DNA from 2 places in the Enterococcus faecium genome. Region 2 is predicted to be linked to the other one. Evidence: a T-box and tRNA genes for the amino acid it is inferred to sense, from the RefSeq annotation. Region 2 holds a T-box; the other holds one or more tRNA genes.

Region 1 (12,098 bases), 390 kb from region 2:
CTGAAGCTTCTTCACAGAAGTTTCAGGTTTATGCAACAAAAGTAAGAGAAATCGTTACGCATTTGACTGCTACTCAGTTAAATGATATTGCCTCAGAAAATCCTAGAGGGGATATCAATTACAACAGCATGCTGCTCAGCCGTCCTGTTAAGAAAACTGGTTATATCGTCATCACTGCAGATGGCGGTTTAGTCGGTGGATATAACAGCTCGATATTGAAACAAACGATGTCTATTTTAGAAGAAGACCACCAATCACCCGATGATTACGTGATGATCGCAATTGGCGGAACTGGTGCAGACTTCTTTAAAGCACGCGGTATCAATCTAGCATATGAGCTGCGCAATCTATCTGATCAGCCAAGCTTTGATGAAGTCCGCAAAATCGTAAATATGGCAACAACTATGTTCCAAAACGAAGTATTCGATGAATTATACGTATGTTATAACCATCATATCAATTCGCTAACTAGTCAGTTTCGTGTAGAAAAAATGCTGCCAATCTCAGACTTAGATCCAGAAGAAGCAACTACTTTCGAACAAGAATATATTTTTGAACCTTCAAAAGAAGAAATCTTGTCTCAGTTATTGCCTCAGTATGCTGAAAGTTTGATCTACGGTGCGATCGTTGACGCCAAAACAGCAGAACATGCTGCTGGTATGACAGCAATGAAAACAGCAACTGATAATGCTGCTAATATCATTGATGAGCTGACGGTTTCTTATAACCGTGCAAGACAAGGGGCTATTACCCAAGAAATTACCGAAATTGTTGCCGGAGCTTCGGCACTAGAATAGTATTGAGATTGGAGGAAAAAAGATGAGTTCAGGCAAGATTGTTCAAGTAATCGGTCCCGTTGTCGACGTGGAATTTTCTTTAGACCAATCCTTACCAGATATCAACAACGCATTAGTTGTTTATAAAAATGACGAAAATAAATCAAAAGTTGTTCTTGAAGCAGCGTTAGAATTAGGGGACGGAGTGATCCGGACCATTGCGATGGAATCAACAGATGGTTTACAAAGAGGAATGGAAGTCATTGATACAGGCAAAGCAATCTCTGTTCCTGTAGGTAAAGAAACATTAGGTCGCGTATTCAACGTACTAGGAGATACGATCGATTTAGAAACACCTTTCCCAGAAGATGCGGAAAGAAGCGAAATTCATAAAAAAGCACCAGCCTTTGACGAATTAAGTACAAGTACAGAAATTTTGGAAACAGGGATCAAAGTTATCGATTTGCTTGCCCCATATTTAAAAGGTGGGAAAGTCGGACTATTCGGTGGTGCCGGTGTTGGTAAAACCGTACTGATCCAAGAACTGATCCATAATATCGCCCAAGAACATGGTGGTATTTCTGTATTTACCGGTGTAGGTGAACGTACTCGTGAAGGTAATGACTTGTATTATGAAATGAAAGATTCAGGAGTTATCGAAAAAACAGCCATGGTGTTCGGACAAATGAACGAACCACCAGGTGCACGTATGCGTGTTGCTTTGACTGGTTTGACGATTGCGGAATATTTCCGTGATGTAGAAGGTCAAGATGTACTGTTGTTTATCGACAACATTTTCCGTTTCACTCAAGCTGGATCTGAAGTATCAGCCTTGTTAGGACGGATGCCTTCTGCGGTTGGTTATCAACCAACATTGGCAACAGAAATGGGTCAATTGCAAGAACGTATCACATCTACGAAAAAAGGTTCGATCACATCGATCCAAGCAATCTATGTGCCAGCCGATGACTACACTGACCCGGCGCCGGCAACAGCATTCGCCCATTTGGATGCGACAACCAACTTGGAACGTAAATTAACAGAACAAGGGATTTATCCAGCGGTAGATCCATTGGCTTCTTCTTCAAGTGCTTTAGCACCTGAAATCGTGGGAGAAGAACATTATAAAGTAGCAACAGAAGTCCAACACGTATTGCAACGATATCGTGAATTACAAGATATCATTGCTATCTTAGGTATGGATGAATTATCCGATCAAGAAAAAGTGTTAGTTTCTCGTGCCCGCAGAGTCCAATTCTTCTTGTCACAAAACTTTAACGTGGCTGAACAATTTACTGGTCTTCCAGGTTCATATGTCCCTGTAGAAGAAACAGTGAAAGGATTCCGCGAAATCTTGGAAGGCAAATACGATGATCTTCCTGAAGAAGCTTTCCGAAGTGTTGGCCGAATCGAAGACGTCGTAGAAAAAGCGAAAACACTAGGCTACTAGAAAGGGGTGCCCCATGGATCAATATTTAACAGTAAATGTGGTAACTCCTGCCGGTTTGGTCTATGATCACCATGCAGCTATCGTCGTTGCACGTACGACAGCTGGTGAGCTTGGGATTTTGCCTAAACATGCACCAATCATCGTTCCATTGACGATTGATGAAGTTCGTGTAAAACGAACAGATTCAGATACCCACGTCGATTGGATCGCTGTTAATGGCGGAATCATGGAAGTTCGTGATAATGTTGTTTCAATCGTTGCTGATAGTGCGGAACGTGAACGTGATATCGATGTATCTCGTGCGGAACGTGCAAAACAACGCGCAGAACGCCAAATCGAAGAAGCAAAAGCAAAACAAGATACGAACGAATTGAAACGGGCAACTGTTGCGTTGCACCGAGCAATCAATCGTATCAAAGTATCTAAGCACTCATAAAATGAGATGCGGATGTTTATCCGTGTTTAAGAACAGTAAAAAGAGGTTATGACAGAAGTGGTCAGCTTCAAGACATAAGAAGGAATTTACGAAAATTGCTTCTCAAATTTTTGTGAAATCTCAGCTTATTTTTCGAAGAAGCTACTTCTGGAACACCGTATATCAGAGGTTGTGAAATCAGCGTTTTGTCCTGAGTATTAGAGAAACAAATGGAAAATAGTTCCTCATATTTTGCCGTTTTTTGAGCTAATACCGAGGGTCAGATGATTGAACACCGTTTATTTGGAAAAAGGGACTGCGACAAGACTTTTGTCTCAGTCCCTTTTTTTGCATATTTTTAGCATTTATTTCCTAAAAAATGTAAGGGGATTCCTATATTTTTAAGTATACTTGTTTTTCCTTTTATACATTTTATGGTATTATCATTTTATTAGTTATTATAAAACAATCGTTAGAAAGGACGTCATTATGCAAGTATACGGAATTGATGCGGTGCTTCGAATTGTGAGTCATTTGGCGTTTATCTACTTAGCCTTCTGGTCTTTACGTTCGTTACGCATTGAAACTTTTTTCAGACCAATGCATAATACGCAAATTAGAATGGCAATCGTACTTTTTTCAATTTTTTTAGGGTACACTGCAAGTAATTTTTTCTTAGAAGTTATCGCTTTATGCCGAAATCTTTTCGTTAGCCTGTAAATTTTAAAAAAAGGTACTATTTTAAAAGCAAGGATGTTATAATAGAAAAGATTTTGAGTAAGTGTATGCTCATTGGAATTTTTTGGAGGGAACAACATGGAAGAGATCATCGTAAGAGGTGGCAATCAATTAAATGGAACAGTAAGAATTGAAGGAGCTAAAAATGCTGTTTTGCCTATTTTAGCTGCTAGTTTGTTAGCAGAAGAAGGTATTACGACATTAGACAACGTTCCGATTCTTTCTGATGTCTTCACTATGAATCAAGTGATTCGTCACTTAAACGTAGATGTAGATTTTGATGAACAAAAGAATCAAGTAACAATCGACGCTTCAAGACAATTAGAAATCGAAGCGCCTTATGAGTATGTTAGTCAAATGCGTGCTTCAATCGTTGTGATGGGTCCGCTACTTGCCAGAAATGGACATGCAAAAGTAGCTATGCCTGGTGGATGTGCGATTGGTAAACGACCAATCGATTTGCATTTAAAAGGATTTCAAGCTTTAGGAGCAAAAATTATTCAAAAAAACGGCTATATCGAAGCAATTGCGGATGAATTGATCGGTAACACGATTTATTTAGATTTCCCTAGTGTAGGTGCTACTCAAAATATCATGATGGCTGCCGTAAAAGCAAAAGGAACAACCATCATTGAAAACGTAGCTCGCGAACCAGAAATCGTTGATTTAGCAAACATTTTGAATAAAATGGGCGCTCAAGTCTATGGAGCTGGTACTGAAACAATGCGTATTGAAGGCGTGGATCATTTACATGCAGTCAACCACTCAATCGTACAAGATCGTATCGAAGCAGGTACCTTTATGGTTGCTGCTGCAATGACACAAGGCAATGTGCTGATTGCAGATGCTATCTCTGAACATAACCGCCCATTGATTTCTAAATTGATCGAAATGGGTGCAGAAATCATTGAAGAAGAAGGCGGAGTCCGTGTCATCGGACCAAAACATATCTTACCTACAGATGTAAAAACGATGCCTCATCCTGGTTTCCCTACAGATATGCAAGCTCAAATGACAGCTATCCAATTAGTTGCAGAAGGTACAAGTGTGGTGACTGAAACAGTGTTTGAAAATCGTTTCCAACATTTAGAAGAGATGCGCCGTATGAACGCTCATGTCAAAATCGACGGAAATGTAGCAATCATGGATGGAAACCATGAATTGCAAGGTGCAGAAGTATATGCAACAGACTTGCGGGCAGCAGCAGCATTAGTTTTAGCTGGCTTGAAAGCAAATGGAATCACACGTGTGCGTAACTTGAATTATCTAGACCGTGGATATTATAATTTCCATATCAAACTACAGCAATTAGGTGCAGACGTCGAACGTGTAGACATGGATCAAACTTCTGCTGAAAAAACAGCACAAACGATTGCTTAAGGAAGTGGCTGAATGAGTAACCAACGATATATCTTATTAACTTTGATAAAGATTTTAGTGGTGATCTTATTGCTTATCCTTCTTTTTGTGGCCGGAACGATGATCGGATATGGTGTCATCGGTGGCGGCAATCCATTTAAAGTATTCCAGCCAAGTTTGTGGATTCATATTCGAGACTTTTTTCATTGATAAATAAGAATCACAGTGGTTCTAGTCGATATGAAGTGAGCCATGAAGCAGAACATGATAAAAGAAAACAGAAGGGAACGTTGACGTTAGTCGCGATCCCTTTTTTTAGTAAAAGAAAAGAAGGAATCTAATTGATGAAGAAGATATTGATTTATTTAGTTAGAGGATATCAGCGCTTTATTTCGCCTGCATTTCCACCTAGCTGCCGTTATTACCCAACCTGTTCCAATTATATGATAAAAGCAATTCAAACCCATGGTGCGCTAAAAGGGACGGTAATGGGGACTGCACGGATCTTACGCTGTCATCCTTTTGTCAAAGGCGGTATCGATTATGTACCATTGACATTCCGATTAACGCGAAATAAGAAAGATAAAAAAGAACCAGATTATAAAAAGGTTGTGAAAAATACGGGTAGCACTGAGCGATAAAGAAAAAGAGGAAATTTATTGTCAAAGTAACAACTCCGCAACTACTTATATGGGGGACAAAAAATGATCGAAGAACTAAACAAGAAAGATTTACCATGGTCCTTGTTATTAGATGCAGATCCTGATAAAGAAAAAGTTCAAGTATATGTTTCCAGAGGGAGTGGCTGGATATGGAAAGAAAAAGAAAAAACAATAGGTGTACTGATCTATGTGGCAAGGGAAAAAGAATACGAAATCGTCAATGTAGCAGTAACCCCAACGTATCAAGGAAAGGGGATTGGCGGAAAATTACTTGAGACAGCTTTTCAGAAGCTTTCACAGCTAGCTTCAAACCAAACTCGGATCATTATACGTACTGGCACTACTAGTAGCGCTGCGTTACACCTCTATCAAAAAATGGGCTATGTGGAGATTGGTCGAGTCAAAGACTATTTTATCCATCATTACTCTGAGCCCATTTTTGAAAATGGAGATCAATTAAGGGATCAAGTGATTTTAGCAATTCACTTACCTAAAAATAGCTTTAACTAATAAACTTTCAATTCGAGAAAATGCTTTCAAATGCTAAATAGATACATTACAATAGCTTTAGCAAACAAAAAGGAGAATATTTTTATGGGAATATTAGTTTTTGATTTTGGTGGATCGGCTGTCAAATATGGTTGTTGGGATGGCAAAGAGATTAAAGGTAAGGGACAATTTGCAACGCCTGAATCTTGGGAAGAAATGAAAACGCAATTATTTCAAGTTTATAAAAAAATACTCGTTTCTTTTGAAGTCGAAGGAATTGGAATCAGCTCTCCTGGAGTAGTGAATAATGAGAAACAGGTGATTGAGGGAATCAGTGCGATTCCTTATATTCATGGATTTAATATTTTCCGAGATTTGGAAACTCTGTTTCAACTCCCAGTAACGATTGAAAATGACGCCAACTGTGCCGGAATGGCTGAATTTTATGAAGGTGCTGCCCGTGATTATCAAGATGTTGCTTTTGTTGTGGCAGGAACTGGGATTGGCGGGGCGTTGTTCACGAAAGGACAAATAAATAAAGGGGCACATCTTTACGGTGGAGAATTTGGGTTGATGTTCTTAGATGGCGATAAGACATTCAGTAAACTTGGTACAGCGGTACAGATGGCTTGGCGTTATTGTGAACGCAAAGGTCTCGATAAAAATGCTTATACCGGAAAAGATGTCTTTGAATTAGCAGAAACTGGAGATGCAATAGCAAAAGAAGAAGTTGAGAGTTTTTATACGTATCTTACAAAGGGATTATTCAGTATTCAATTTTCGTTTGATCCAGAAGTGATCGTATTAGGCGGCGGGGTTTCTGCAAAAGAAGGGCTCATTGATGAGATCAAAAGCCGAATGAAGAAGCTGACAGAACAATTCGATCTGCATGATTTCGAACCGCAGATTTTATTATGTGAGTACAGAAACGATGCTAATCTTGTAGGTGCAGCAGCAAACTATCTCGCTGTACGTCAAGGAGAGAATTAAGAGCTTTAGAGAAGGTGCAGCTTGCATAAAAGAAGAGAATGAAATGAATAGGAGATTTTTACCTAAGGAATGTTTTATTTGCTGCAGTATGATAAAATATCTGAGAGGTGAAAATGATGTCAAAAAAAAATAAAGATATTGAAGTGCGTATAGAAGAAGTGAAAAAAGATATCAAAGGTAAGAATTATGAAGTCACTCAGTTATTTATAGGGAAAAAAATGATTGGTGAGATCTTAGCCTATGGGCCAAAAGAATATGAAATTTTCTTTGGTGAAGAAGATTTTGGAAAAGAAAAAAGTCTTGAAAATGCGATAGAAACAGTGATTCGACACTGGAATCTGCACGAATAAAAAAATATCAAAAAAACTTTCAATAAAGGGTTGCAAAAATCTGGAAAATTAGGTATTATAACTAAGTCAGGTTGATACAAACCTTTCGGAGGAGTAGCGAAGTGGCTAAACGCGACGGACTGTAAATCCGTTCCTTAGGGTTCAGTGGTTCGAATCCACTCTCCTCCATTTCATTGGGGTATAGCCAAGCGGTAAGGCAAGGGACTTTGACTCCCTCATGCGTTGGTTCGAATCCAGCTACCCCAGTATACCACAATCGTAAGCTCTCGTTAGTTCGAGAGCTCTTTTTTTTGCTTTGCTACCTTGTTCCTTGAAGATTCTGCTGAATTAAGATAGAGTTAAGTTAACTACAAGAATTGGAGGGATCCACATGAAATGGAAAGAAAAAGTAGACGAAGCAGCTGAAAAGTTATATGATTTGGTCAAATCAGAAAAATACAATATTGAAGTGAATATTCCGAAAAAAGGCGGAAAAGCGGTCCAGGTAAAATCAAAACGCCCAACGAATCATACAAAAAAATGGATGGCTAAAAACCGCTAATAATAACAAAAGATCCATAAGTCGGCATTTTCATCGATTTTAGGGTCTTTTGTTATTTTCTAGGTTGAACATATCTAAAAAATTGTTTCTGACAATAGGAGTAGGGAGAACGATGTGTGTCTAAATCCTCTGTTGATGGATAGAAACCTTTATCTTTTTCAGTTGTGAATCAGGTATATACCAGTTATAATAGAAGAAACGAAAGGACGGGTGTACGTTATGTCGAATCAATTACCTGTATATATACAGATTCATGACCAATTAAAAAATGAAATCGAACAAGGTATATGGAAAGTCGGAGACCGTCTTCCTTCAGAAAGAGAATTAGCAGTGAAATTCAATGTCAGCCGTATGACGTTGAGACAAGCAATTCAAAACTTGGCAGATGAAGGAATCTTAGAAAGAAAGATCGGTTCGGGTACGTATGTTGCGCGAGAAAAAGTACAAGAAAAAATGTCTGGTGCAACAAGTTTTACAGAAATTATGGAATCACAAAATCGAGTACCGTCTAGTCGGACAATCTCTTATTTCTTGACTTCGCCAAGCTCAAGTGAAATGGAAAAACTAAACTTGAGTAAAGATGACACGATCTTGCGAATGGAACGTATTCGTTTCGCAGATGATGTCCCTATTTGTTTTGAAGTTGCCAGTGTTCCACAAAAGCTGATCGATGGCTACAGCAAAGCAGAGATTACTGAATCGTTGTATCGCACGCTAGAAGAAAAAGGCGGGAAAAAGATCGGTCCAGCGAATCAAACGATTACTGCTGTGTTGGCTTCTGAGAAAATTGCTGACTATTTAGAGGTAAAACGAGGAGATGCAGTTCTTCGTTTGCGCCAGATTTCTTATTTTGAAGACGGTACGCCGTTTGAGTATGTGCGTACGCAATACGTAGGAAATCGTTTTGAGTTTTATTTGGAAAAATAAAAAACAGGTGATCCCTGATTCCTTATTAGAAATAAAAGAGAATCAGAATCACCTGTTTTTATATATGATCAGTTATCAGTTGCTCGTGATAAGAAACAGAACCCTCTTCAAATTGGACTTGTCCGTTCAGCAGCTCAATGATGGATTCTTTAAAGTGGTCAGCACTTTTTTCATCTACAGCACAGATGACGCTAACTTGATCAGTATATTGGATTTCTTTTATAAAAAAATGTTGGAGTTCAAGATAATTCTGTAATTTTCCTAGTTGCGGATACGTGATCATCACAGAGATCTCCTGTTGCAAGGTACCTTCTACGATTCCAATGTCAGACAATGCTTGAGAGACCGCATGAGTGTATGCTCGTATTAATCCGCCTGTGCCGAGTTTCGTTCCTCCAAAATATCGAGTGACTACTGCAGCTACATTGATCAGTTGATTTTTTTTGAGGACTTCCAACATCGGTACGCCCGCCGTTCCACTTGGTTCTCCATCATCGCTGCTTCGCTGGATTTCATTTTTTTCTCCAATGATGAAGGCGCTGCAGTTATGGTTCGCTTTCCAATGTTCTTTTTTTATTTCTTGAATGAAACTTTTTGCTTGGTCCTCTGATTCTATTCGTCTAAGAGAACAGATAAAGCGTGATTTTTTGATCTCAATCTCACTTTGTCCATTTTCTTTTATTGTACGATAGCGCTCGATCATCTTGTCACCTCTTTTTTTCATTTTCTTTATTCAGTATAAATAAAGTTCTAGGTTGTTTCAACACTGTAACGGTTGCGCAATTGCTGTAGTATGCGATAATAAAGACAAAGGCAGGTGGATCTGGGGATGCAGGAACGAATGAAAAAGTACGATGCAATTACGCATTATTTGAAGAACAATGGCGGCTCTCAAGTAACGTTGACCTTTACCCAATTTGACGAACTGCTGTTTCCCAGTAACGGGCTTCCCAAAACAGCAAGGGAAAGTACAGATTGGTGGGCAAATGATTATAAACACCCTGAAAAAGGTGCCTATGGCTGGATAAATGCAGGCTATGAAGTAGTTGTCATCAATTTGGACAAAGAATATGTCGTGTTCAATAAATTAGTGAAATCTAGTTGGCTATTTGATTAAATAAACCGCGTTTAGAAAACGTTGACAAATTTCTTTCTTTTTATATAATAGAGTAACAGACGCGAAGAAAACGTTTGCATAGTTTGTTTTAAAAAGGAGAGAAAAGTATGGCTAAAAAAACAATTATGCTTGTATGTTCGGCTGGTATGAGCACAAGTTTACTAGTAACAAAAATGCAAAAAGCTGCTGAAGCAAAAGGAATCGACTCGGATATTTTCGCTGTGTCCGCTTCTGACGCAGATAACAATCTTGCAAATAAAGACGTGGATGTGTTGTTATTAGGCCCACAAGTTCGCTTTATGAAAGCTGATTTTGAGAAACGTCTGGAACCAAAAGGCATTCCTTTAGATGTCATCAATATGGCTGATTATGGTATGATGAATGGCGAAAAAGTGTTAGATCAAGCAATCACGCTCATAGGTGAATAAATAGAACAGTATAACTATCGAACAAGCGATCCAAAAAATAGATCGCTTGTTTTTTCGTATATTTTTTTAGGGCGAAGAATATGAATCATTTTTGGGGTAGAAGGCTTCTGACGAGAGATATTGAAGCAATAGACTGTGAGGAGGTAAATTTACCAAATTATGAGAAGATCGCAGCAGTGGAACGTTTGGGCAACTGGATTCTTTGTCATCGCTGTGGAATGAGGACGTCCGTCATTGATGGACAGCTTGCAGATTACGGTTATTTTTGTACACATTGTCTATATTTAGGGCGATGCGACACTCAACAAGATTTATATTTGTTTGATCAGCCTGAAGCAAAACCTCGAGAAGTCGTCTTTTTTTGGACAGGACAGCTTACTGAAAAACAAACGGAAATCTCAAAGAGAATACTTTGCCATTCAGAAAAAAGACATCATCTTATTTGGGCTGTAACAGGTGCAGGGAAAACAGAGATGCTTTATCCTATTTTAGTGGAAACTTTAAAAGCTGGAGGAAGAGTAGCGATTTGTACACCGCGAGTCGATGTTTGTAATGAATTGTTTTTACGCTATCGTTATGTTTTTCCAGAAGAAAAAATCACGTTGCTCCATGGGAATACAGCAACGGCTTATACCTTTACTTCTTTTGTTATCTGTACGATTCATCAGCTATACCGTTTTTATCGGTCCTTTGATTTAATAGTGATCGATGAGATCGATGCGTTTCCTTATAACGGGGATGCAGGATTAGCTCATGCTGTGCAAACAGCGATTAAACCAGACGGACGATTCATCTACTTAAGTGCCACACCTGATAAAAAGTTACTAAAGGAAATCAAGCAGACGTTTGACATCCACAAACTTGCTTTACGCTTTCATCGGCGTTTGCTTCCTGAACCCGTCTTGGTTTTCATGAATAATTGGCGACAAAAATGCAAGAACAAGAAGAAGATAAAATCTTTGGTGCGGATCATTCATCAATTAATTAAAGAAAACCATATCCTTTTATTTTGTCCAAGTATCACGATGATGCATCGTTTGAAAGCCACACTTCAAGAGGCTCTTCCGAGATATGAGATCACAGATGTTTCTTCAAGAGACAATCAGCGGGCGGAAAAAGTCCAGAAAATGCGAGAAGCAAAATATGACATACTGTTAACCACGATGATCCTTGAACGTGGAGTCACATTTGAAAGAATATCCGTTATCGTTTTAGGAGCGGATCATCCGGTTTTTACTAAATCTTCTTTGGTACAAATCGCAGGAAGAGCCGATCGTAAAGGGCCTTATACGAACAGTCAAGTATACTTTTTCTATGAAGAAAAAACTGCAGCTATTCGAAAAGTTTGTCAGGAAATCAAAGAAATGAATGAAGAAGGGAAGAAGATGCTGTGAGGTGCAGTTGCTGCAGTAAAGATATCTTCCAAAATTTAACATTCAGCGAGATTATTGGTGTTTCGAAATACAGATTACCTCAGACTTGTTCAGTTTGTCGCGCACAATTTCATTTATTGGAAACAAGAGGCTGTTCTGGCTGTCAAAAACCAATCCATTTCAATCTAGAGAGTACGAAAAAGAAAGTAAAGTCTATTCCCGTTTACTGCAGTGACTGTCAAGAATGGAAGAAGAAATATCCGACCTATGATTTTCAGCACCGTGCCTTTTTTGTGTACGATGAAAATATGAAGGCCTGGCTCAATCAATACAAGTTTATGGGAGATATCCGACTAGCAGGCACCTTTGCATATAGATGGACGCAGATAAAAAAAGAATACCCGACATACATCTATTGTCCAATACCTTTATCTGAAAAAAGGCGAACAGAAAGAGGATTCAATCAAGTAAGCGAGATGTTGA
Region 2 (12,098 bases):
TTTAAATTATTAGAGGAGAATGGTTATGTAAAAAGAAAGAATCGAGAAGTCTGGATCATTGATAAAGAGCAGTTAGAAGACTTGTAAATAAAAAAATGACCTCCAAATGTTGGATTTTTGACCCAGATTTGGAGGCTAGCATGAAATTGTACATGCTTTTTTATTATCCTTCTAGTAAGTCTCTTCGCCTATAACCAATAGAACCAAGGACGAACAGTGCAAGGCTGATACATGATAACGTAAGGAACACGGAAAGATCAAAAGAATCGTTTGGCATCCGTGGAACCCAGCTAGGGACAGCTGTTTTGGAAAACCATTCTGGTAAATCCAAAATTCCGCCAAAGTAATTGAGTGCAAAGGAGTAAGCTAAGTAGATATAAGCAAGTTTACCCATTCGAGGAAGCCATCCGAATAGAAAGCCACTAATTCCGATAAACACTAAAACGGCAGGCAGGAAATTGAACCCGGCTTTAAGAAACATCAATAGATCCATGTCTTTCGCATCCTTCATCGAAGCCAAAGCAGAAAGCCCTAGTGCACCAGAACTAATCAGGATTGCCAATATAGCAAATAGAATAGCTAGTAACATATTGGTCCAATAAAGTTGGTTCCTAGAAATTTTTGTTGCGAACAGCTGATTCATACGTCCGTGGGTTTCTTCTGTAAATAAACGATTGATGCTAGCAATTGGTAAAATAGCAGCTAGACAAATCAAGACGACCATGATCGTGCTTGTAAAGTTTTTTTCAATTGAGACGCCAGATTGGATAAACATCTGTTTCATTAAGTCGTTACTTTCTAAAAACTGTTGCATATTCCCGTAGATAGAGCCGTATGCCGCCCCCATCAAACCAAAAGTGATAAGCCAACTGATTGTCATCCCTTTATTTAGATAGAATAATAAACCACGCAAGGATAAAAGAGAACGTTTAGCATACGGTTTTCCTTCACGTTCGGGGATATAGCCGGTGTTCAAATCTCGATGTTCCTCTAAAACAAATGAACTGATTATCAAGATTAGACTGAACAAAAACAAATAAAGCAAAGGAATCCAGTTGTTAGTTGTAAATGGATAGGTCAAATAAGACCAGCCTAAAGGATTCCACATCGAAAGGGAGGAATCAGCTACATCTGTTATTGCTCGTAGAAGGTAAAGTCCACCTAAAAACGCTAAAGACAGACCATTCGAACTGGCTGAACTTGGCATCAGTTGTGCAGCAAACAGTGCAACGGCACTCCCCAAAATCCCCATACTACCTACAGATAGCCCAAAAAGCCAAGCACCTTCTGCAGTGATCGAATCTGCTTGGAAAAAAATCATCGTACAGCTGATCGATATTGCTAAAAGCAAATTGATCAGAATACTTTCAGCGATGACAGCTAAAGAGTTTGCTTGACGTCCGACTCGAAAGGAACGAATAAGTTCAATCAGACCAAGTTCTTCTTTTTTTCTCGTTTGGCTCACCACGTGTAAAACAGAGATCACAGCAGCAAACAAACTGCAAAAAAGCAACATTTCATTTGCATACATCGCTCCTAAAGTATACTCAGCAGCATTCGAAGCTGGAGTTGGTCCGACCATTGCAATCATTGCCGGGTTTTGCAAGGTTTCGTATAATCCAGCTAATCCTTGTCCGGAAGTCAATTCTTCAAACGCAGGGACAAAACCACCAGAAAAAGCAGTGACACCGACTAGCCATATCAGGATCTTTTTCCAGTCACGGCTAAGGTTTTGAGAAAAAAGGGTGGACCAGCGTGAAAATTTATCAGTCATTTCGCTTCCTCCTCATCCTTCATAATGTCTCATGAATAAATCCTCAAGAGTCGGTGGAATAGATTCAAATTTTTTCACACCTAATTTGGACGCTTCAGCTAAAATCACATCGAAAGCTTCGTTATCAGCAGCAAATTGAGCGAGGTGACCTTTTTGCACAAAGTCATGGACACCGTTCAATTGTGCTAAGTGACTATTCTCTGCTTCTGTTTCTATAGTGATGGTCGAACGAGTCAAATGACGCAATTCATCGAGTGTTCCTTCTTCTACGACTGTTCCTTCGCGTATGATCACGACTTTATCCGCTAGTCGCTCGACTTCACTGAGAATATGAGAAGAAAGTAGGATGGATTTGCCCTGTTCTTTCAATTTTTCAACTTCTTCTTGGAAAATCGTTTCCATCAAAGGATCTAAACCAGAAGTAGGCTCATCAAATAAATAGAGATCCGAATCAACAGCCAAAGCAGCAATCAAGCCCACTTTTTGGCGATTTCCTTTTGAATAGTTTTTTGCTTTTTTCTTAGGATCAAGAGAGAAACGTTGAATCAGTTCATCTTTTTTTTGAGCACTCCCTTTTCCATGAAGCTTCATGAAGAGATCGATGATCGCTCCTCCAGTCAAATTTCCCCACAAAGAGATATCGCCTGGAACATAAGAAAGACGTTCATGGATAGATAAACTATCTTCCCATACATCTTGCCCAAAAATCGTTGCCGTTCCGCCGTCTTTTTTTATAATCCCTAAAAGTGTCCGAATCGTCGTGGATTTTCCAGAACCATTTGGTCCGATAAATCCAACGACTTCACCTGAATGTACGGTGAAAGAGACATCTTTTAAAGCTTCGAAACGACCAAAGCTCTTTTTCAAATGTGTGACTTTGACGATTTCTGCCATAAAAACCCCACTCCTTTTTCTAAAAATATATACTAAACAAGATTAAATAGTTTAATAAAAAGGTTTTATACCTTTTTATAAAACTTTTTTTATTATTTTAGTACATAATATTCTTTTTATAAATTTCTGTCAATGAATTCATAAACAAGGAATTGCTAGCTTGATACTTTCTCAATAGATAGTTATAATAAACCTCAGAATAAATTTGAACTATATATATTATAAAAGTTTAAAATTACGGGAGGCTCTACAAATGAACGGTTTTGAAAAGAGAGCACAAGAGAAAAAGAAAGAGATTTTACAAGCAGCTTTTGACTTGATGAACACAGACATAGGAACCGCTGGAGTGACAATGGATAAGGTAGCTGAGAACGCTCAGGTAAGTAAAGCGACGATTTTTAAATATTTTGGCAGCAAGGAAGGGCTGATTTATGAAGTATTTTTTGCATTTATGAATGATTTAGGGCAAGAAGCGAAAGCGTTGATTGCGGAAAATCTTCCATTTGAAGAAACACTGATTGCCATGAGTGAAAACAAAATCCGTTATCTCAATCGAGTGAACAAACAATTTTATATCGATTTGATGACATACTATACAAAAAAAGAAAAAAAAGAATTTTCTGACGCGATGGATGCGTATACGCAAGAAAGTTTCAGTATCATGCTTGATCTTTTCCATCGAGGGCGGAAAGAAGGAAAAGTGGATTTGAAATATTCGGATGAGTTCTTGATCCTCTATTTTCAAGCAATGGTAGAAGGAATTTCTAAGCCGGAGATATACGCAAAACTGCTTCCATATACAGCAGAATGGACAGAAGTCCTGATCAAGGGAATCGCACCGAAGAAGAAATAAAGCATAAAAAAGCCGAAACTGACGATAAAATGTCAGTTCGGCTTTTTTGGTTCATAAATGACGTAAAATCAAGCAGATTCGCGTGCTTCTTTGTCATAGACATCATGGACATTGATGAATGGATCAAGAATAGGATTTTTTCCGTCTAAATCAGATTGAAAACGAATGCCATCGATATTGATCCGAGCATTTCGATAGAAATCCGTACCTAATTGTCCCCAAGCTGGTGTAGAAGCATCGACATTACAGAAAATATCGAAACCTTGACTCTTCAAGTAAGCAAATTTTTGATTTTCTGCTGAATAAGGCTGCCAGTCGCTGATGTCTGCACCAAATGGATAAATCAGAATATTTGTTTTTCCTAGGATAGGTGCAACTTCTTGCTGCCACAATTCATTGTCTTTTTTTACATCTTCTAGTGAAGCTTGAGTCATATTCAAGTGACCCCATGTATGGGAAGCAAAGCTCCAGCCGTCTTTCTTCAACTGTTCCGCCACTTTTTTAGCTTCTTTAATCTCTTTTTTTGTTTTTTCATTGTCTCCATATTGAGATTTTGATGTTCGATAACCTAAAACTCCGTTGTAACCTGTCAGGGCCAAGGTACCTTTTGCGCCTCGATAAGAAAAATCAGGATGTTTCTTGACAAAGGCATCGATCAGAGGAACCATGTCAAAGTCACCGATTTCTTCTTTATCTTTCTCTTTATAGACATTTTTGATTTCATTGTTATTTGATACGACCAATCGGCTAGGAAAACCGGAATTATCCATATATTCATAATAGCTGACATCATCTTGTGAAAGAACCAATGGTTTTTTTCCTTCAGGTAGCGCAAGCCCGTTAAAGGAAAGATTTCCTTGTTCGTCTTTTTGGATCAAATCATTCAAATTAACTAAAACAAAATCATTTTGATAAAGTTGTTCGATCGAACGGTTGAATTCTTCAACAGTCACCATATAATCTTTGTATCCTTGTGCCTGTTGAGAGTGGAAGGCTTTTTGCGGGTCCACGATCAAGCTGTGGAAAAAGACATGAGAGATCTGAGTAGGATCAGACCAGTCGATCAGTTGTTCTTTCTCCTTTTTTAGTGTTTGAAGAAGCTGTTGTGTTTCAGTAGATCCGTTCTTACTATCTTTTTCCAATAACGCAATCGCTTGGTCATAATCGTAGCTTTGAGCCAGATTTTTTGCTTGAGTAACTAGTTGTTGCTTATCATCTGTCGGTTCTTTTGCTTTTTCTGTTATTTTTTTTTCAGGAATGATTGGTTCTTTTTTTGTAGATGATCGGATGACAAAAAACAAACTTAGAATTAAAATAACGATAGTTAAAGCAGAAGTGGCTCCTAAAATAATTTTTTGCTTTTTTTCCATATACCTCGTCCCTTGCTTTTTCATTTTTTTACTTGTCCCATTCCTTATTGTAACGAAGAAAGAATAAGAGGCAAAGTAAAGTGACTTCTCGATAAATTGCAGAAAAAATACAGAAAAAGTTATTTCTTTTAACAATAATTGAAAATAAAATGTTCGGAATTAGAGCGGATTCAAAAAAGAAAAAATGAGGAATTTAAAAAAAATATCCTTTTTCTGTTGACAAAGAAAAAGTTGCGCTCTATGATAGACACATATTAATAATAACAAGACGAAGATCGAAACGAAGTAGTTGTTAAAGCCAATGTTTCAGAAAGCTGGTGGTCGCTGCAAACCAGTACATGCTTTAAAGCGAATTACATTTCAGGAGTCTTTGGCAGTGATTGCCACGCGACAGCGTTAAATGTTCGAGAGGTATGTTGGATATCTAGACATACAAATTGGGTGGTACCGCGAGATTTCGTCCCTTGGCTTATATGCCAAGGGACTTTTTTTATTTCCTATCCTATCCTGAAGAAATAATTAATTACACATGCTAGCAGGTTCCTGCTTTCATAAAAAAACTACACGGAGGTCAGTAAAATGAATATTATTGATGAATTAACTTGGCGCGACGCCATTAATCAGCAAACAAACGAAGAAAGACTTCGCGAGCTCGTTGAAGAAAAGAGCATTTCACTTTATTGCGGCGTTGATCCAACTGGTGATTCGATGCATATCGGACATTTGATTCCATTTATGATGATGAAAAGATTCCAATTGGCAGGCCATCATCCATATATTCTGATTGGCGGCGGAACAGGAACGATCGGCGACCCAAGCGGCCGCAAAACAGAACGTGTGTTGCAAACGATGGAACAAGTGCAACATAACGTGGACGCACTTTCCAATCAAATGAGAAAATTGTTTGGTAAAGATGCAAATATCACATTTGTGAACAACTACGACTGGTTGTCAAAAATCTCTTTACTTGAATTTTTGAGAGACTACGGTAAAAACTTCAACATCAACACGATGTTAGCAAAAGATATCGTTGCCAGCCGTTTGGAAGTAGGAATCTCATTTACAGAGTTTACTTACCAAATTCTGCAATCTATCGACTTTTTGCATCTGCATAAAACATACGATGTGCAATTGCAAATCGGTGGAGCAGACCAATGGGGAAATATCACAGCTGGATTAGACCTAATCCGAAAATTAGAAGGACCAGAAGTAGAAGCGTTCGGTTTAACGATCCCATTGATGCTGAAGGCTGACGGAACGAAATTCGGAAAAACTGCAGGCGGTGCCGTTTGGCTTGATCCGAAGAAAACTTCACCATTTGAGTTCTACCAATTCTGGTTGAATCAAGATGATCGCGATGTAGTGAAATACTTGAAATTCTTTACTTTCTTGTCTCAAGAAGAAATCGAAGACTTAGCGAAAAAAGTAGAGACAGAACCTGAGAAACGTGAAGCACAACGCCGTTTGGCAGAAGAAGTTACAAGATTTGTGCATAGTGAAGAAGACTTGAAAGAAGCGCAAAAAATAACGCAAGCATTGTTCTCTGGAAATATTAAAGAACTAAATGCGGAAGAAATCGCGCAAGGATTCGGTAAAATGCCGAACGTTGAAATTTCAAGCACACCTGAAAATATCGTGGAACTGCTTGTTTCCACAAAAATTGAACCATCTAAACGTCAAGCACGTGAAGATGTTTCAAACGGAGCTATAAGTATTAACGGTGACCGCGTTACCGATTTAAATTTTGTCATAAATCCATCCGATGAATTCGATGGTAAGTTTGTGGTTATTCGAAAAGGTAAGAAAAATTACTTTTTGGCCAAAGTAATTGATTAGAATTTAGTAAGTTTTTACCTTGAAAAAGGGAAATACTATTACAACATTCCAATTTTGAAACCCATCCTAAAATAGAACGCTGGTTGTCGTTAATACAATCTTTGCGAGGGAGTTTACATTTGTAAATTCCCTCGTTTTTTTTAATTATTTCAAAAGTGTGAACAATTCGGATAATTGATACATATTAAAATATGATTAAAAATCAGGCCAAAACTTAGTTTACAGAATAGAAGAACAGGTGTAATGTAGGGCTCGACAAAATTTAAATATTTTTTTAGGAGGGTTTCACTATGAGTGAATCATTGTCGAAAGATCTAAACCTAAATGCCCTATTCATTGGGGACAAAGCTGAGAACGGCCAAATCTATAAAGCTTTGTTGAATGAATTGGTGGATGAACATTTAGGCTGGCGTCAAAACTACATGCCTCAAGACATGCCTATTATTACGCCAGAAGAAAAAAGCAGTGCTAGTTTTGAACACACTGTGAATAAAACAAAGGATGTTCTATCAGAAATTTCAGCGCGGATGCGTACCCATTCCGTTCCTTGGCATAATGCCGGACGTTACTGGGGTCATATGAACTCTGAAACATTGATGCCATCTTTACTAGCGTACAATTTTGCTATGCTATGGAATGGTAATAACGTTGCCTATGAATCTTCTCCTGCAACAAGCCAAATGGAAGAAGAAGTAGGAATGGAATTTGCAAAATTAATGAGCTATAAAGATGGCTGGGGCCACATCGTTGCTGATGGTTCTTTAGCAAACTTAGAAGGACTTTGGTATGCCCGCAACATCAAATCATTGCCGCTTGCAATGAAAGAAGTGACACCTGAACTAGTTGCTGGAAAAAGCGATTGGGAATTAATGAACTTGTCAACAGAAGAAATCATGAATCTGTTAGACAGCGTCCCAGAAAAAATCGACGAAATCAAAGCTCACTCAGCACGTAGCGGAAAACATTTAGAAAAATTAGGAAAATGGTTGGTTCCACAAACTAAACACTATTCATGGCTAAAAGCTGCCGACATCATCGGTATCGGTTTAGACCAAGTGATTCCAGTGCCAGTTGACCACAACTATCGCATGGACATCAACGAACTTGAAAAAATCGTTCGTGGTCTAGCAGCTGAAAAAACACCAATCCTAGGTGTAGTCGGTGTTGTAGGATCAACAGAAGAAGGAGCAATCGACGGTATCGATAAAATCGTTGCATTGCGTCGCGTATTAGAAAAAGACGGTATTTACTTCTACTTACACGTAGATGCTGCTTATGGCGGATACGGCCGTGCGATTTTCTTAGACGAAGACAACAACTTCATTCCATTTGAAGATTTAAAAGATGTTCATTACAAATACAATGTCTTTACAGAAAACAAAGATTATATCTTAGAAGAAGTACACAGTGCATATAAAGCAATCGAAGAAGCAGAATCTGTAACGATTGACCCACATAAAATGGGCTATGTTCCATATTCTGCCGGTGGTATCGTCATCAAAGATATCCGCATGAGAGACGTTATCTCTTACTTTGCGACATATGTATTTGAAAAAGGCGCAGATATCCCAGCATTACTTGGGGCTTATATCTTGGAAGGTTCAAAAGCAGGGGCAACAGCAGCCAGCGTTTGGGCAGCACACCATGTCTTACCTTTGAATGTCACAGGATATGGTAAATTAATGGGTGCATCAATCGAAGGTGCACATCGTTTCTACAACTTCTTGAATGACTTGTCATTTAAAGTAGGAGACAAAGAAATCGAAGTTCATCCATTAACTTATCCAGATTTCAATATGGTAGACTATGTATTCAAAGAAAAAGGCAACGATGACTTAGTTGCAATGAATAAATTGAACCATGACGTATATGATTATTCTTCATACGTGAAAGGAAGCATTTACGGTAATGAGTTCTTAACTTCACATACTGACTTTGCTATCCCAGACTATGGCAACAGCCCATTACAATTTGTGAACCAACTAGGATTCTCAGATGAAGAATGGAACCGTGCCGGAAAAGTAACTGTATTGCGTGCCAGCGTAATGACACCATACATGAACAAAGAAGAACACTTTGAAGAATATGCTGAAAAAATCAAAGCAGCTCTTCAAGAAAAATTGGAAAAAATCTACGCAGACCAATTATTGGCAAGCGAAGCAAAATAAGCAAGGTAATCATGTTAGAAAACAGCTTGAATACTAACTGTTTCTGACGCATGTTTGGATCTGAAGAGCAAGGGGAGACCTAAGCTCTTCGATCCCTTTGTTTTGAGGTTGTCTTTGAAGAAACCCTTCAAGCAATAGACTCAAAGAATCCCCTCAAATATTCGCTGAATTGTTTCGTTTATTGCTGAAACTACTTCAAAGACACCGTTATTTTATCCAAAAAATCAAGGAGAGTGTCAACGGTGAGTAAATCTGAAGTAAGTAAAATGGGTCTTGGGACCTTTATCGGTCTGACAATGGCACTGTGTGCAACGGTTCGGAGTATTCCTACGTTAGCCGCAGTCGGTTGGACATTGATTTTTTATTCAATTTTTGCAGTTTTGTTTTTTGCCGGTCCGATATCAATGGTTTCCGGTGAGCTTTCCACGATGCTTCCTCAAGAAGGCGGTCCTCAGTTATGGGTAAAAACAGCACTGGGCAGCAAATGGGGATTTGTCGTTGCATGGCTATTATGGGTGCAAATGTTCCCAGGTATGGTAATGGTCGCTTCTACTTTAGGACCATTGTTAGGAAACACATTTGGTAATGTAGAACTTGGCAATAATCACTGGTTCGTTTTAGGTTGTATTTTAGTTATCTACTGGATCATCACGATCTTGAACTTGAAATTCGATATGGCAAAAGTCGGCGGGAACATCGGTGTATGGCTAGGGGTATATATCCCAGTAGTCATCATGTTCGTTTTAGGTGTTTTGGCAGCCTTCAAAGTCGGACTAGTCTCAAACGGCTATCTAGGTGACTTTTCATGGTCAAAAGCTTTCCCTGACTTGGAACATATTGATTCATTGAAATACTTAGCTGGTATCACATTTATTTTTGTTGGGATCGAAATGAGTTCTGTTTACATGCCTCGTTTGAAAGACGCAACAAAAAATTATACAAAAGGCGTATTTATCGCTTTGATCGGATTAGTTTTATTGAATGTCATCAATGCGATGCTTGTAGCAAATGTCGTACCAGATGGAAAAATGGAATTAGCAAATATCACGCAGCCTATCTTGATTGACTGTCAAATCCTAGGCTTACCAGAAGTGATCGGAAATATCTTCAGCTTCATGGTATTTATTGGTGTGCTTTTACAATTATCAGCTTGGGTTACTGGACCATCAAAAACAATCATCCAAGTAGCTCGTGAAGGATTCCTTCCACCAAAATTCGGATTCCATAAAGAAAACAAATACGGCGTATCTAGAAATGTCGTTCTAACACAATCAATCGTTATTTCATTATTTGCTTTGCTTTATGGTGTAATGGATGACGTAAGTGCTGTATTCTTGACACTTACAAATGCTACAACTGTTATTTATTGTATCGTGTACATTTTGATTGCTGTTTCATTGCTTAAAATGCGTAAGAAACATCCAGAATTCGAACGTCCTTACCGAATTGGTAAAAACGGAAACGGATTAGCTTGGGTAGTCAGCTGCATGCTGATCTTCTCTATCATCGTTGTCGTATTTGCTACATTAGGTACAGCGACATTGAGTGATGCATTATTAGTAGCAGCTATCACAGTGGTCATGTTCGTTATTCCATTGATCATCAATCACTTCAAGAAAGATTCTTGGGGGATTGAGGTAGAAAAAAGTTTAGAAGAAAAATAAAAAAAATAAGTCTTTCAGCCGACGTTTTGTCGCTGATTTAGTAGGAGGTCCTGCCAAGTGAATAGTTTTTTCATGGCAGGGCCTTTTCATTTGAAATAGGAGATCGACGATGAATAAAAATATTTCTTTAAAAGAAAGTATCGCTGTATTGATCGTGTTGTTGGCACTCCTAGGAGTACTGATCATCGGATTCCAGCTCTCGCCACATATCCCGATCCTTGCAGCTTTCATGTGTTTGTTGTTTTATGGCAGATTTAAAAAGTTCACATGGGATGAGATCCATGACGGGATCATCAAAGGAATCACTCCAGGGATCATTCCAATCCTGATTTTTCTTTTGATTGGTGTCTTAGTTGCTTCATGGATTTTATCTGGAACCATCCCTACGATTATGGTTTATGGATTTAAACTTGTTTCTGTGCGTTTCTTTTTACCGACAGCATTTCTTGTTTGTGCAATTGTCGGAGTGACTGTCGGCAGTTCATTTACAACGATTTCGACGATTGGAATTGCTTTTTTGGGGATCGGTCATTTACTTGGATTCAATGATGCAATGACTACAGGCGCAGTCGTTTCCGGTGCCTTTTTAGGGAATAACTGCTCGCCTTTATCAGATACGACCAACTTGGCAGCGGGTATTGGAGGAGTTAATCTATTCGAACATATCGCTGGTATGCGTTATACGGATTTCCCAGCATTCGTCCTTTCGTTGATTTTTTATACGATATTAGGACATAACAGTCATTCAGCCGATCTAGCTAGTATCAATGAAATGATCCAAAACATGAAAGCGAGCTTTTGGATCTCTCCTTGGACATTGATTCCACTAGTTATTTTATTTGGGGGGGCAATCAAAAAAATTCCGGCTATCCCTACATTACTAGCGGGATCGACAGCTGCTCTCGTTCTTTCTTTTATCCATGAGAAAAGTTTGACGGTCGGAAAAGCAGCAGACATCTTGATGAATGGTTATGTCGCAAATACACCTGATCCAAAGCTAGATGAACTGCTTTCTCGAGGCGGGATCATGAGTATGTTAGGTTCTGCTAGTTTGATTTTACTTGCATTGGCATTAGGTGGGTTACTGATCAAATATCTGATCGTTGATACCATCGTTCAAGAATTAAAAGAAAAGATGGACCGACCTTCTCGTTTAGTCGGGTTTACTGCCTTGAGCTGTATCGGAATCAATCTGATCGTTGGAGAACAGTATCTGTCCATCATTCTTCCAGGAGAAACATTCAAGCGTTCTTTTGATGACGTTGGCTTATCAAAAACCTATTTGACACGAACACTAGCGGATTCAGGTGCGACCGTCAATTCTCTCGTACCGTGGGGAGTCAGCGGCACATTCATTATGGGAACGATGAAAGTTAGCGCGTTGCATTACTTGCCATTCGCCTTTTTCTCGATTCTTGCACCTGTCTTTACAATATTAGGCGGTTTTTTATTGAATCGTCGACGTGTAAAAAATTGAAGGAAGGAAAAAAGAGGCTGGGACAGAAGCGTTTAACTCCAAGAAATAAGAAGAAACTCAAG

What was found. A T-box is a leader RNA that pairs with one kind of tRNA and senses whether it is charged. The one in region 2 lies ahead of tyrS (tyrosine--tRNA ligase), so its partner is inferred to be a tRNA-Tyr.
Region 1: it has a tRNA-Tyr gene. The T-box ahead of tyrS (tyrosine--tRNA ligase) is inferred to sense a tRNA for this amino acid. The anticodon was not compared.

What each region holds. Positions count from the first base shown of each region.
Region 1 covers NZ_CP118955.1:741,651-753,748, forward strand. Annotated here, with positions in the region: gene PYW34_RS03465 (F0F1 ATP synthase subunit gamma) at 1-797, shown strand, start outside; gene atpD (F0F1 ATP synthase subunit beta) at 820-2,226, shown strand; gene PYW34_RS03475 (F0F1 ATP synthase subunit epsilon) at 2,240-2,662, shown strand; gene PYW34_RS03480 (DUF1146 family protein) at 3,131-3,361, shown strand; gene murA (UDP-N-acetylglucosamine 1-carboxyvinyltransferase) at 3,458-4,759, shown strand; gene PYW34_RS03490 (DNA-directed RNA polymerase subunit beta) at 4,772-4,948, shown strand; gene yidD (membrane protein insertion efficiency factor YidD) at 5,083-5,379, shown strand; gene PYW34_RS03500 (GNAT family N-acetyltransferase) at 5,443-5,910, shown strand; gene PYW34_RS03505 (ROK family protein) at 5,995-6,879, shown strand; gene PYW34_RS03510 (DUF2969 domain-containing protein) at 6,993-7,229, shown strand; tRNA gene PYW34_RS03515 (tRNA-Tyr) at 7,317-7,397, shown strand; tRNA gene PYW34_RS03520 (tRNA-Gln) at 7,404-7,475, shown strand; gene PYW34_RS03525 (hypothetical protein) at 7,600-7,770, shown strand; gene PYW34_RS03530 (GntR family transcriptional regulator) at 7,990-8,697, shown strand; gene PYW34_RS03535 (YigZ family protein) at 8,756-9,400, opposite strand; gene PYW34_RS03540 (DUF7662 domain-containing protein) at 9,527-9,814, shown strand; gene PYW34_RS03545 (PTS sugar transporter subunit IIB) at 9,922-10,242, shown strand; gene PYW34_RS03550 (DEAD/DEAH box helicase family protein) at 10,323-11,636, shown strand; gene PYW34_RS03555 (ComF family protein) at 11,633-12,098, shown strand, end outside.
Region 2 covers NZ_CP118955.1:354,166-366,263, forward strand. Annotated here, with positions in the region: gene PYW34_RS01710 (Crp/Fnr family transcriptional regulator) at 1-87, shown strand, start outside; gene PYW34_RS01715 (ABC transporter permease) at 164-1,774, opposite strand; gene PYW34_RS01720 (ABC transporter ATP-binding protein) at 1,787-2,668, opposite strand; gene PYW34_RS01725 (TetR/AcrR family transcriptional regulator) at 2,922-3,521, shown strand; gene PYW34_RS01730 (polysaccharide deacetylase family protein) at 3,590-4,891, opposite strand; T-box leader at 5,154-5,359, shown strand; gene tyrS (tyrosine--tRNA ligase) at 5,471-6,727, shown strand; gene tdc (tyrosine decarboxylase) at 7,018-8,895, shown strand; gene tyrP (tyrosine-tyramine antiporter) at 9,162-10,559, shown strand; gene nhaC (Na+/H+ antiporter NhaC) at 10,669-12,036, shown strand.